4 regions of the Pseudoalteromonas sp. S408 genome follow, and region 4 is predicted to be linked to each of the others. Evidence: predicted binding sites of a transcription regulator. Region 4 holds the regulator's gene; each other region holds the start of a gene.
What was found. Region 4 encodes sigma-54, which starts transcription at its own class of promoters, with help from an activator protein. Its sites were predicted from a motif close to GTTGGCACGNNNNTNGNNT; they were not measured.
Positions count from the first base shown of each region.

Region 1 (3,543 bases), on a different contig from region 4:
AGTACGCAGTGCTTTTCTGTCTGCGTATAAGTCGTTTGATACATTAGTATTAAATAACGAACCCGTTGCAACTACCGGCTCCATACTTGGTTCAGGATACATTGGCGCATAATAGGGGTCATCTTGAACAACATCACTATTTTGTGTTGAGACACAGCCACTTAAAAATAATGTACCTACCGCAAATAACATATAATGACGCATAATTCCCCCTACACCTTATAATTGCTGATTAATGTAACTCATCATTTCATCAACAGCCGAAATAACTTTTGAGTTCATTTCATAGATTCGCTGCGTTTCAATCAGGTTAACCAACTCTTCTGTTACATTTACATTTGATGTTTCAAGTGAACCCTGAATAATTGTGCCTAAGCCTTCTACACCCGGGTTACCTTGCACAGGCGCGCCACTTACAGCCGTTTCGGTGTAAAGGTTTTGCCCTACAGGCTCAAGACCCGATGGATTAATAAAATCACTAATTGTAAGCTGGCCAATAACAACGTTGTCGGCTTGGCCTGAAATACGCACAGATACTTCACCATCTTGTGAAATAGTGATTGATTGCGCATCATCAGGAACGTTCATCTCTGGTTGCACAACATAGCCAGAACCAGACGTTACAATTCGACCATCGCCATCGGTAGTAAACTGCCCATTACGAGAATAAGCAATATTGCCATCGGGTTGTAATACTTCAAAAAAGCCAGGCCCTGAGATCATCCAATCCAATGAATTCTCAGTAGTTAGCATATTACCTTGAGAAAAGTTTTTTTGGTTAGCCACTACTTTTGCACCGGCACCTAACATTAAACCAGATGGCATTTCGGTGTCTTGTGACGAGCGGCCTCCGGGCTGGTTAATATTTTGATAGAGTAAATCTTCAAAAATAGCGCGGCTTTTTTTATAACCGACCGTACTGGCATTCGCTAAATTGTTTGATATAACCGAAATATCGGTTTGTTGAGCGTCTAGCCCCGTTTTACTGATCCACAATGCTGGATTCATAATCGTGTCCTCATTTAAAGTTAAACTATGCGCATCAGCTGATCTTGTGATCTATCAAGATCTTCAGCTGTTTTCATCAGTTTTACTTGTAACTCAAATTGACGTTGATGGCTGATCATATCGACCATTTCGTGAACAGGGTTCACATTAGACATTTCTAAGGTTCCGCTTAATACTTTGACATTGGCAGAAGTATCAACAACCTCTCCTGCCTTAGGCCTAAATAAACCATCGTTCCCTTTTTCTAGTTGAAAACTATTAGCTTCAACCACCTTCAAACGGTCAACTTCTTCTAAAAACGTAGCAGGCGCCCCCTGCGGACGAACTTGAATTGCACCGTCTTCACTAAATTCAATTTTTTCGATCGGTACTGGTAAAATAACAGGCCCGCCTTCGCCAATTACTTGACGACCATGGCTGGTCATTAACCTACCTTCAGCGGTAATATTTAATGTACCCACCTTGGTGTAAGCTTCATTGCCTGAGGCATCTTGCACGCTTAACCACGCGTTATCGCTCATTGCAATATCTAGGTCTCTGCCTGTTTCGACTATGCCGCCAGAGGTCATATTAGAACCCGGACGCTCTTGCATAGAAAAAACACGCGACGGCAACCCTTCGCCAAAAGCCTGCATAGAGCGAGCTTGTGCAAAGTCTGACTTAAATCCAGTGGTATTCGCATTCGCCAAATTATTGGCTTTGAGGGCCAGCCCTTGTAGGCTTTGTTTAGCGCCTGAGGCCGCAATGTAAACCATTTTGTCCATAGCATCGACTCATTTCAAAAATCTCTATACACAGGAAATGCAAAATAGATGCCACAATAGGAAATGATGTAAAATGGTTATAAAACAAACTAAATGAAGTAAAAATAAAAAGGGCCACTTTAAAAAGCAGCCCTTAACATGGTGTTAAGTATTAAATTAACGAATCTGTAAAATTGCCTGTTGCAGTGTTGAGTTAACCTCAAGCGCACGAGAGTTAGCCTGGAAGTTACGCTGAGCACTAATTAGGTCAACCAACTCATTCGTTAAGTTCACATTAGATTGCTCTAGTGCTGATGAATTTATTGAACCTAATGTACCCGAACCTGGTTCACCTGCAATTGGCTCTCCTGACGTTAAGCTCTTTTTCCAAGAGGTATCACCAACTTGCGATAAACCCTGTGAATTAGAAAAACGAACCATCGCTACCTGACCTAAGAAAGATGTGTCGCCATTACTGTATGAAGCCACTATTTTTCCGTCGGTACCAATATCAATACCCGCTAAACGACCAACCGTAGCGCCATCTTGGTCTAGCGCTTTAACTTCAAATCGACTTGCGTACTGAGTTGGCTGCTTATTTGTAGTTGCAGCCTCATCTCGCCAATTAAGCTCTACGCCCGTATCAGGAAATGACGCGCCGTTGGTCAGTAACGAAGATAAACCAGTCCCAGCACCCGCAGGTAAAACTAACTCATCGAAACTGCTTGGGTTTGCATTAGCAACCCCATTTGTTGTTTCAGGTAAACCGCTTGAGCTAAAACCTAGGGTAGTTAAAGGTGTGTATGGCGCAGTAGTTTGCTCAGCGCCCGTTGCTGGATCAACAACTAAACCATCGAGCGTTGCATGTATATCCCACTCATTAGGGTTTGTCGTCGGATCATTTTTTACAAAAAAGTATTGTAAAACATGTGCCTCACCCAGTGAATCGTAAACAGTGGTTGAAGTTGATGAGTTATACGAAGCACTTTCTGTTGGATCAAATGGCAACGAAGGCGCATCTGCACGTGAATCTAAATTAAATGAGCTGTATACCGTTGCCGTTGCACGAGGTGATCCAGACGAATCAGGGATTTGCAGTGCCGACGAAGTACTTAAACTAACAGAGGTCGTATCGCCGGTAGCCTCATCTACAGGGAAACCTTGTAAAAAGTTACCTTTAGCATCAACGATAAAGTTATCTTTATCTAACTTAAAAGCCCCTGCTCTTGTAAAGGTAAAATCTTGCGCACCCAGGTCTTGGCTCATTGCAAAGTAGCCTTCACCTGTAATGGCTAAATCCAATGAGTTATTAGTAAATTGCAGCGAACCTTGGTGAAATTGCTGGGCAACCATAGTAGTTTGAACACCGTCACCATTTTTAGTTCTACCAGAACTAAAGACTGAAGAGGCATATACATCTGCAAACTCAGCACGTGACTCTTTAAAACCGGTTGTATTAACGTTCGCAATATTATTTGCGGTAACGTCTAAATCTTTTTGTGCGGCAGCTATGCCTGTTAATGCAATATTGAAGCTCATAATTGACCTCTAACCTATTAAATACAGCCTGCAAACAGGCGAAATATTATTAAACTCTATTACGCGATCTCTGCGACATCAGTCAGCCTAACCGCACCTTCTTTAGTGTTAATAATGATGCCATTAGCACCATTTATATTTACACTTTCAATATTTTTAAACGTAGCAATAGGAAGGCTTGAAAATTCACCGTTGGTGCTGCCTTCAGCCACTATATTGTATTCACCCTCTGGTAAACGTTCACCCGCTTCGT
Region 1 covers NZ_PNDY01000001.1:253,496-257,038, forward strand. The annotation lists gene flgH (flagellar basal body L-ring protein FlgH) at 1-204, opposite strand, end outside; gene flgG (flagellar basal-body rod protein FlgG) at 220-1,008, opposite strand; gene CWB62_RS01290 (flagellar basal body rod protein FlgF) at 1,029-1,772, opposite strand; gene flgE (flagellar hook protein FlgE) at 1,929-3,290, opposite strand; gene CWB62_RS01300 (flagellar hook assembly protein FlgD) at 3,350-3,543, opposite strand, start outside.
Region 1: a site for sigma-54 is predicted at 1,810-1,828, ahead of CWB62_RS01290 (flagellar basal body rod protein FlgF). Genes of this name have one in related genera too.

Region 2 (3,543 bases), on a different contig from region 4:
GAACCCCCAATCTAGAAGTGTTGCTAGCCATTGACGTTCTTCTGGTTGGAAAGAGCACTTACCTGTTTTTAACCAGCGTTTAGCGTTTACCTCGCCAATACCTATGTCCAGGTCTGTAGGGGATATATTTATGTCACCCATAACAACCACATCTTGTTCGGGAGAAAGGTGTGTATTTAAGTGGGTCATCAAATCTTTATAAAATTGACGTTTATACGGGAATTTAGTTTCGTGGCTAATGTTATCGCCTTGCGGGAAATAACCATTCATAACTGTAATGTCGCGGCCGCTATCTTGTTCAATAGTGACACTGATCATACGCTTTTGCGACTCCTCAGTGTCGGTAGCAAACCCTTTTAAGACCGATTTTGGCTCTTTTTTGCATAACATAGCTACGCCGTAATGTGCTTTTTGACCATGAAAGTAGACGTGGTAACCCATTTTTTGAACATCGTCTAATGGAAACGCTTCATCATGAACTTTAATTTCTTGTAAGCCAATTACGTCTGGTTGATGCTTATCAATAACAGCTTGTAATTGGTGAAGACGAGCACGCAGACCATTGATATTGAAAGAAATCACTTTCATTCGATTTACCTTTAAATTAGTGCTTATTTTAATGGTAAATTGTATCAGTAATTTAGCTTATATAACATGTCTGAAATGACAAAATAGCTGCGCAAATGTTGATCAAATGCTGGTGAAAGTTTAAACATTGTTAATGTTGTATTAATTTATAAAATAAATAAAAAATTCAATTGATCTGCACAATATTGGCTATATAATGCGCGCAAATTCATTGGCAAACTCGTTCACATAGGATCTCTCATGAAAGCACAATTATTTTTAGCGGCAACATTATTAGTATCTTCTTCTGTTTCAGCTCAAAGTAACACTTACTTTAGTCAAGACAACTCAATTGAGTCTAAATTGTGTGTATTAAGCGCAAACGAAGGTTTTTCTGCGGCACGTAAATTAGCAGCTAAGCACAACGTTTACTTATCGCGCTTTTCACAAAGCATTATGTGTAACGGTCAAGATATTCGCGATATTGCAAAAAAAGATTCAACAAACAACATAATTGAAAACAAAGTAGAAGTGTTTGCTAAAGACGCTCAACAAGAAACTCAACTATGTATGACTGCACTAAAGCAGGGTTTAGCGCCAGTACGCCAAAAAATCGGTAACTTAAACTCGCTAAAATGTAATGGTCAAAAAGTTACTGATTTTGTTAAGCGTTACCAAAATGCTGCAATTTAATTAGTACAACAAGAATTAACGAGAGCCCAGCTTTTAAAGCTGGGCTTTTTTTTTGCAAAATTTACAAGGTTGATTGAAAAGGTTTCAAGGCTAACGTATTGAAATAGAATGAAAAACATGCGGTCAACTTGCAAGTTATTGAAATTTATATTTATTTCATTTTGGCATTAGACTTGTATTAGTTGTTGTGACATTTACTAACAACGAAGGACACGTCTTATGAAAAAGTTAACATTAGCAACAACTATCCTAGCATCATTAAGTTTAGCGGCCTGTGCGTCTAATCAAGGTCTTGATAAAATAGATAGCGACTTTGCAAGTCTAGACAACGATAGTGATGGTTTTATTTCAAAAGTTGAAGCTGACGATGATAATATTTGGGGGCATTTTTCTAATATCGACACTAATATGGATGAAGAAATTAGTCGTAAGGAATTTAATGCCTACATGCAATTAAATACTGGTAAAGTTGCTACTGACAGTGATGTGAGCGAATCAGCTTTTAAAGCAAATATTGCTAAGTTTGATAAAATCGAAAGTAGCTTTGCAAGTTTAGATAACGACAGTAATGGTTACATATCAGTTGTTGAAGGTAACGACGACGATATTTCTAACCACTTTGGTTACATGGACAAAAACAAAGATAAACGAATTAGTAAAAACGAGTTTACGGGTTACATAAAGAAATATGGTAAAGCCGTAGCTGAAGATGATGCATTAAAAGTAATTAAACACAGCTAACTGTGATTTAGTTTTAAAACAGCAAGCCAGTTATAGTAACTGGCTTTTTTTATGGGTAAAGCTCAGTAAGCGCTTATCTTTCCAGGTTGAAATTACAACAATCTGTTTGGTATTTAGGCAAAATAGAGCCTGCTTAGTGTGGTTATCCCCTATAAATTTGCTATGACGCAGGAGCCGTTATCGAGCCCACCAAGTTACAAACTTTGCGCCGAGATTAAACAGCCTTTAGTTTAAACTCATCTTCATTTGTAAAGATAACAGACCTAATAAAATTACCAGATATATTTTCCTAGTTAGTGCTTATTCTGTCATAATAGATGGCTGTGTATTTTTATTTATTAAGAGTGTATATGGCTGGGCGGCGAATTAGTGATGAGCAGTTAGTTGAAATCATTGAAGCTGCAATTTTTGTTGCAGACAAACCCATAAGTAAACGCCATATTAAAGACACTGTTTTAATGGATATTGCAATTTCTATGTCACGAATAAACCATGCCATAGAAACGATACAAACACATTTTCAAACCCGTGGTATCCGCCTTGTTGAAGTGGGCAGTGGTTATCGATTTCAAGCATGTAGCAGTTTAACTCCTTGGTTGAGTAACCTTTGGCAAGAACGAGCGCCTAAATACTCACGTGCTATATTGGAAACACTATCACTTATTGCCTATCGTCAACCCATTACACGTGGCGAAATTGAGCAAGTAAGAGGGGTAACAACGGGTTCGAATATAATTAAAACTTTACTCGAAAGAGAGTGGGTTAAAGTAGTAGGGCATAAAGAGGTACCGGGTAAACCCGCTTTATACGCCACGACTAAACAATTTTTAGATTATTTTTCATTAACGGGTTTAGAAAACTTACCTGCGTTACCTGCGCAACAAGAAAGTAAAATAGACCAGTTATTAAGTGATCCTTCTGTGAGAGAACCATCCGAATGAATGTACAAGGTGAAAAGTTACAAAAAGTCCTAGCCAGAGCTGGTGTAGGCTCGCGCCGTGAAATGGAAAAATACATTGACGCAAATCGTGTTAGTGTTAACGGCAAAGTCGCTAAACTCGGTGACCGCGTTGAAGAAACCGATTTAATTCGAGTAGACGGTCATACCGTAAAAATTGAAGATAAAGCAGACAGAATTTGTCGTGTGATAATGTACAACAAACCAGAGGGAGAATTGAGTACACGCAAAGACCCTGAAGGTCGTCGTACTGTATTTGACAGACTACCTCGTATTGATGGCGATCGTTGGATAGCTGTAGGCCGACTCGATGTAAATACATCTGGTTTAATGTTGTTTACTAATGATGGTGAATTAGCAAATCGTTTAATGCACCCAAGTTATGAAGTTGAGCGTGAGTATTCTTCGCGTGTGTTTGGTGAAGTAACAAACGAAACACTTAAAAACTTGATGCGCGGCGTAGAACTTGAAGATGGTCCTGCAAAGTTTACGAATATTAAACCACTAGGTGGTGAAGGAATTAACCGTTGGTTTAATGTAACGTTAAATGAAGGGCGTAACCGCGAAGTTCGTCGTTTGTGGCA
Region 2 covers NZ_PNDY01000002.1:140,989-144,531, reverse strand. The annotation lists gene xthA (exodeoxyribonuclease III) at 1-588, opposite strand, end outside; gene CWB62_RS02960 (hypothetical protein) at 829-1,260, shown strand; gene CWB62_RS02955 (EF-hand domain-containing protein) at 1,480-2,001, shown strand; gene scpB (SMC-Scp complex subunit ScpB) at 2,352-2,942, shown strand; gene rluB (23S rRNA pseudouridine(2605) synthase RluB) at 2,939-3,543, shown strand, end outside.
Region 2: a site for sigma-54 is predicted at 1,421-1,439, ahead of CWB62_RS02955 (EF-hand domain-containing protein). Genes of this name have one in related genera too.

Region 3 (3,543 bases), on a different contig from region 4:
AAGACAACCGCGGTAACACAGCGCTAATGGCCGCAATATTTAGAGGCGAATTTAGCATAGCTAAAACACTCGTTAGCCTTGATTGCGATAACGCGCATCAAAACAAAGCCGGTCAAACAGCCGAGCAATTTGCACAAACATTTGGCCAACAAAAAGTACTCGACTTGTTAGCGCAGGTAAATAATGAAAAGAAATAACAAGGGGCTGTTGATCTTTGTGAATTAACACGATTATAAACTGGCCGTTATTTGATCAGGGCGCGAGAATTGTAATCCAGTGGACTTAGTAAAGTTCAAAATAAATTAGTAAACGTCATTAGCCGAAGCATTAGCTAATGTGTGTATTTAAGTGTTGAAGCCACTTTAGTAATTGACCTTTCGGTCAGTAAAGCTACAATCAATCAACACGTTAAACTCGCATAATAAATAATGACCACACAAACAAAACCAAATAAAAAAGAAGTCACTCGGGAAAAAAACCAACTGCTTATTTTAAATGCTGCCGAGCAATTGTTTTCTCTTAATGGGTATGACGGTGCAAGCATGAGTATGGTTGCAAAAGAAGCGAACGTGCCTAAAGCTAACATACTGTATTATTTCAAAAGCAAGGACGGCCTTTACGAAGCCGTGATAGACCGCATAATAGCAAACTGGAACTTAGGCCTTGATAACGTCACCGCTGAAGACGATCCTGCTGCAGTGCTTTATAACTACATAAAAAGTAAAGTGATACTTGCTGTAAACCAACCTCTACAATCTCGTTTATTTGCCAATGAAATTTTACGGGGCGCACCGTATTTACAAAACTACTTTAGAACAAATACCCGCCCTTGGGTTAAACAAAAAATTGATGTGTTTCAGTCCTGGATGGACGCAAAAAAAATAGACCAAGTAGACCCCCATCACCTTTTATTTACTATTTGGTCAACAACACAATACTACGCTGACTTTCAGGCAGAAGTACTTTTGGTAATGAATAAACTTGAATATGACAAAACCGACGTGGCACAAATAACACAATCAATTGCCCACATAATTTTAAAAGGTATTGGCTTAAAAATACCCGTTCAAAATGAGAGCTAACACATGGAAAACTTTACAACCCCCGACCTATTCGACGATCACCGCAACTCGGTTCAAGTAGCAGATAGTGGCTTGCATCACTTTGGTAACAAAACCACCTTTAGTGGCCAAGCAGTGACCGTTACCTGCCCAGAAGACAATTCGTTTGCCGCCGATATTTTACATAAAGATGGCAAAGGTAAAGTGTTAGTAATTGATGGATTTGCTAGCAAACGCTTTGCTTTTATTGGCGACATTATGGCCGAACGCGCGCTACAAAATGGCTGGGAAGGTGTTGTAATAAATGGTTGTTGCCGCGATATAGAAATACTTGCAACAATGGATTTACCGGTCATGGCCCTTGGTTCAACCCCTCGCAGCACACTTAAGCGCGGTTTTGGCGATCAAGACCAAGTTATTAATATGCTAGGCACCGCAATAGCGCCAAACGATTGGTTGTACGCCGACGTTAATGGCCTAATAATTAGTAAAACCCCCCTTATTTAATAAGTTCATGTAAAAAACAAACCAACTTGGTGCAGCATTGCACCAAACTGGTTTGTTTTACGCTTAAAAACACCCATTCTTAAACGTTAAAATTACAAATACCCCTCTGCAACGCCCAGAAACCTGACCAATCGGACAAGAATAAAGTTTTGGCATCTGTTTTGCTTATACTAAGTTTGCTAAAACCAAAGTCACCAATTAAAAGTGCACTAATGCTGTGTAAATAAAAATAATATATTACGCAATGAACTGAAAAAATAACGACAACATTCTCTTTTAATCAATTTAAAATTAGTAAATAACCATTTGGTCAGTTTTATTTCGATGGGTTACAAAATGAACACGCAATCAAAAACTAAAAACACAGGCATATTTTGTGACCATGGACCGAGTAATTGGCAATCAAGTCAAACAGGCACACTAAACACTAAGCGCCTTGCCGTAAAAGATGTATTTGCTGTTAAAGAGCATAAAAACAGTGCCGGTAACCCACGCTGGTTTAAAACACATCCACCAGCTAAACAAACCGCAAGTAGCGTAAACAAATTAATGGATGCGGGTTGTATTTTTACAGGCTTTACCCACACCGACGAACTTGCTTACAGCTTAGAAGGTAATAATATTCATTATGGCGCAGCACAAAACCCTAAATTAAAAGGGCACGCGTGTGGGGGTTCAAGTGTGGGCTCAGCCGCCGCGGTAGCCGGCAATTTAGCTGACATTGGATTGGGCACCGATACCGGCGGCTCTATTAGAATACCCGCAAGTTACTGCGGCTTATTTGGCATTAGGCCAAGCCATAACGTGATTGAAAAAGATGGCCTAATCCCGCTAGCACCGCCTTTTGATACTATTGGTTGGCTTACCCAAAGCGCAGAACTATTAGAACAAGTAGGCGACGTATTGCTACCAAATCAAACGGTGAGTAGCGTAAATACCTTGGTGATTTGCGAGCCGTTATTTGAGCTAGTAAGCCCAGACTTGCAAGCACCTATTAAGCAACTACTAGAAAAAACCAAACCTTATTTTAAACACCACAAAGAATTTGCGCTGCCAAAAAGCAGCATTTTAAGCGAACTTGCCGATAGCTTTAGAATACTGCAAGGTCGTGCTATAGCTAAAGCGCATAAAGATTGGCTTCAATTGCCGGGGCACCCTCCCCAGTTTGCTCCGGCAATTGCTGCCCGTTTTAAAATGGCACTGGCACTCACTGCCCAAGAAGAACAAGAAGCACTTAATATACAAACCCAGTGGCAAACATTAATCGCTAAGAACTTAAACTCAAACAGCTGCTTATTTTTGCCAACCACGCCAACAACCGCACCTAAATTGGGCGCCGACACAAGCGCACTGCGTATGCAAATTATAACTTTATCTGCTATTGCGGGCTTGAGCCGCTCGGCGCAAGTTCACTTACCATTGGCTAATTTAGATAATGGCCACCCTTATGGGTTTTCACTCATGATGAGCCATAACAACGATAAAAGCCTACTTGCCTGCACAACACAATTAGCTGCATATTTTAAACAGGAAACTCTCACATGAACGCACACAACATTGCATTTACAGCCCCGCACTTTGCTGCAACAGAGGCGGGCACATTAATATTAAAACAAGGCGGCACAGCCGTTGAGGCCATGGTAGCAGCGGCCGCTGCTATTAGCGTGGTTTACCCTCATATGAACTCAATTGGTGGCGACAGCTTTTGGCTTATTGATTACCCAAATCAAAGCACCCCTACCGCAATTGATGCCTGCGGGCGCGCACCTAAAAACATAGATGCCTATAAAAATGCCAACCAAATGCCTGAACGCGGCGGTTTAAGTGCGCTTACTCAAGCAGCTACGCTCCGCGGCTGGCAAAAAGCCCTTGAGGTAGATGAACACGCAGTCCTGCCGTTAAGTACTATTTTAGGCCCCGCTATTAAGCTTGCCCGCGAAGGGTTTACTGTTACCAAAAGCCTTCAAGCAGGTTG
Region 3 covers NZ_PNDY01000009.1:103,909-107,451, forward strand. The annotation lists gene CWB62_RS09080 (ankyrin repeat domain-containing protein) at 1-197, shown strand, start outside; gene CWB62_RS09085 (TetR/AcrR family transcriptional regulator) at 429-1,082, shown strand; gene CWB62_RS09090 (putative 4-hydroxy-4-methyl-2-oxoglutarate aldolase) at 1,086-1,568, shown strand; gene CWB62_RS09095 (amidase family protein) at 1,905-3,113, shown strand; gene CWB62_RS09100 (gamma-glutamyltransferase family protein) at 3,110-3,543, shown strand, end outside.
Region 3: a site for sigma-54 is predicted at 1,717-1,735, ahead of CWB62_RS09095 (amidase family protein). Genes of this name have one in related genera too.

Region 4 (3,543 bases):
AAAAGTATTACCTACGATATTGAGCAACAACTCATTAGCGCCGAAAAAGATGAAAGCTCAACTGACCGCGTGCACACCATTTTAGTACCTGTGGAGCCAAAAAAAAGCGATAAAGGTCAGCCATGAGTACATTAAAAGCAGAGCTATTAGCCAAAAGCTACAAAGGCCGAGAAGTCGTTAAAAATGTAGGCTTAGAAGTTAAAGCCGGTAGCATAGTGGGTTTACTTGGTCCAAACGGTGCGGGTAAAACCACCACGTTTTATATGATTGTAGGCTTAGTCCCTAGCGATAAAGGTAAAATATCTATCGACGAGAACGATATTACTCTTTTACCTATGCACAGTCGTGCTAGATTAGGCATTGGCTACTTGCCGCAAGAGTCGTCTATATTCAGAAAGTTAACCGTATATCAAAACTTAATGGCTATTTTAGAAACTCGAAAGGAGCTCACTAAGCAAGCCAGAGAAGATACACTTAATAATCTATTGGATGAATTTAGCATTCAACACATTCGCGACAGTAAAGGTATGGCACTATCGGGCGGAGAGCGTCGCCGAGTAGAGATTGCACGTGCTTTAGCTGCAGATCCAAAGTTTATTTTATTAGACGAACCGTTTGCCGGCGTTGACCCTATTTCAGTGTTGGATATTAAAAAAATTATTGAACACCTTAAAAAGCGTGGTATTGGTGTATTAATAACAGACCATAATGTAAGAGAAACCCTTGATGTTTGCGAAAAAGCCTACATAGTTTCTCATGGGGAACTGATTGCTTCTGGTACCCCTGAACACGTATTAAACGATAAAACTGTACGCGATGTATATTTAGGCGAGCAATTTAGGCTGTAACATTTACGCCTTATTTGTATGCATCTGCTAGTATTAATTATAACAACTTAAAAGGATTGTTAGAGATACATGAGGCAATCACTACAGCTGCGCATGGGCCAGCAACTTACAATGACACCTCAGTTGCAACAAGCTATTCGCTTGCTGCAATTAAGCACATTGGATCTTCAGCAAGAAATACAAGAAGCGCTCGACAGCAACCCATTACTTGAGGTTGAGGAGCAAGACTATGCCGATGACCTTGCAGGCAAAAATGAGCAAAAAGCAGATAATGATGAAGTGACAGTAAGTGCATCTGCAGATGAAGTCCCCAGTGAGTATGAACAAGACAGTGGTGAAGCCCTAGCAAAAGATACCGTCAGTGACGACATGGCAATGGACGTTAGCTGGGATGAGTACATGAGTGCCGCCCCAGCATCGTCTTCAGGCCCCATGCCTGAAGATGAGTCTATTTATCAAGGTGCATCGACTGAAACGCTTCACGAATACTTAATGTGGCAATTACAACTAACGCCATTTAGCCCTACGGATGAAGCGATTGCTATTGCAATAGTTGAAGCCGTGGACGACTCAGGCATATTAACCCTCAGCTGTGAAGAAATTTTAGAGAGCTTTAATCAAGATAACGACGATGACGTTGAGGTTGAACTTGATGAAATTGAAGCAGTTTTAAAGCGTATTCAATTATTTGACCCTGTTGGTATTGCAGCACGAAGCTTACAAGAATGTTTGTGTATTCAGTTAAATCAATTTGATAAAGGCACCCCTTTTATTGACGAAACAAAAATGATTTTAACCGAGCACATAGATTTGTTAGCTGCTCGCGACTACCGTACATTAATGAAAAAAACGAAGCTCAAAGAAGATGAGCTTAAAGAAGTAATGACACTTATTCATACGCTTAACCCAAAGCCTGCAGACACAATAGTGCGAGAAGAGTCTGAATATGTAATACCAGATGTGTCAGTTAAGAAAATTAAAGGCCGCTGGGTTGTTGAACTAAACCCAGACAGCATGCCAAAAATTCGTGTAAACAGCCAATATGCTGCAATGTCGCGTACAGTTAAGTCGAGCGGTGATAGCCAGTTTATTCGCTCACATTTACAAGAAGCTAAATGGTTTATTAAAAGTTTAGAAAGCAGAAACGACACGCTTTTAAAAGTAACTAACTGTATCGTAAAACAACAACAAGGCTTTTTTGAACACGGTCCAGAAGCCATGAAACCTATGGTTTTAAATGATGTAGCCGAAATGGTAGAAATGCACGAATCGACAATTTCGCGCGTAACGACTCAAAAGTACATGCACACACCGCGTGGAATATTTGAGCTTAAATACTTTTTCTCAAGCCATGTAAGCACCGAAAATGGTGGAGAATGTTCATCCACAGCGATACGAGCACTTATCAAAAAACTAATCGCAGCAGAAAACTCAGCAAAACCATTGAGTGATAGCAAAATTGCGGATATATTGGCTGAGCAAGGAATTAAAGTAGCAAGACGTACAATCGCAAAATACCGCGAATCTCTTGCTATTCCACCGTCAAATCAGCGAAAGAGTCTGATCTAAGACGCTAAACAAAGAGGGTAATGCTTATGCAACTAAATTTAACTGGTCGTCATGTAGAACTAACTGATTCATTAAGAGACTATATAAATACCAAATTTGCGAAGCTAGAAAGGCACTCTGATCATATTAATAATGTTCATGTCATTCTTGATATAGAAAAATTAAATCAAAAAGCAGAAGCAACTATTCATGTAAGTGGCGCTGAATTATTCGCATCCACTGAACATCAAGATATGTATGCAGCGATTGATTCATTGATTGATAAGCTTGACCGTCAAGTAATTAAACACAAAGAGAAGCTTGCTCGACACTAATATGATGAAACTAAGTTCACTTATATGCCAGGACTGCAGCAAAGCTGCGGTCCTTTTTAATAGTAAAAAAAGAATTTTAGAGTTTATTAGCGAGCTTGCTCACGATAAATTACCGTATTTGTCTCAACAAGATATTTTGGGCGCTTTATTAACTCGCGAAAAGCTAGGTAGCACAGGAATAGGAAGAGGCATAGCTATTCCACATGGTCGAATGAGCGGCGCACAAGAACCTTTAGCATTAGTATTAGTAAGTGAAACACCGATTAACTTTGATGCTATAGACAATCGACCAGTTGATATTTTTGTTGCACTCATCGTACCTGATGGCGATAACCAGCAACACTTAAAGACGCTAGCGACGATAGCTGATAAACTAAAAAATAAAGAATTTTGCAAGCAGCTACGCTGTGCTAAATCGGACGCCGAGCTGTATCAAATTATTGTTGACCAATCGTAGTAAATTTAAAGGGTGATTAATGGAGTTGATTATCATAAGTGGCCGTTCTGGTTCTGGTAAGTCGGTTGCTTTACGCGTTGTTGAAGATCTAGGTTATTATTGCGTAGATAACATCCCTGTAAATTTATTACCTTCTTTGGTAAGAAGCGTTTCTGATAACTACGATAAAATCGCTGTAAGCATCGACGTGCGAAACTTGCCAAAAGAACAAGATGAATTTAATCATATTATTGAATATTTACCGGGTTTTACAAAACCAACACTATTTTATTTAGACAGTGAAGATCAAACATTAATTAAACGTTTCTCAGAAACAAGACGCTTGCACCCTCTATCAATCGATTCGCTTCCGCTA
Region 4 covers NZ_PNDY01000022.1:105,924-109,466, forward strand. The annotation lists gene lptA (lipopolysaccharide transport periplasmic protein LptA) at 1-126, shown strand, start outside; gene lptB (LPS export ABC transporter ATP-binding protein) at 123-848, shown strand; gene CWB62_RS15760 (RNA polymerase factor sigma-54) at 918-2,417, shown strand; gene hpf (ribosome hibernation promoting factor) at 2,444-2,731, shown strand; gene ptsN (PTS IIA-like nitrogen regulatory protein PtsN) at 2,736-3,188, shown strand; gene rapZ (RNase adapter RapZ) at 3,208-3,543, shown strand, end outside.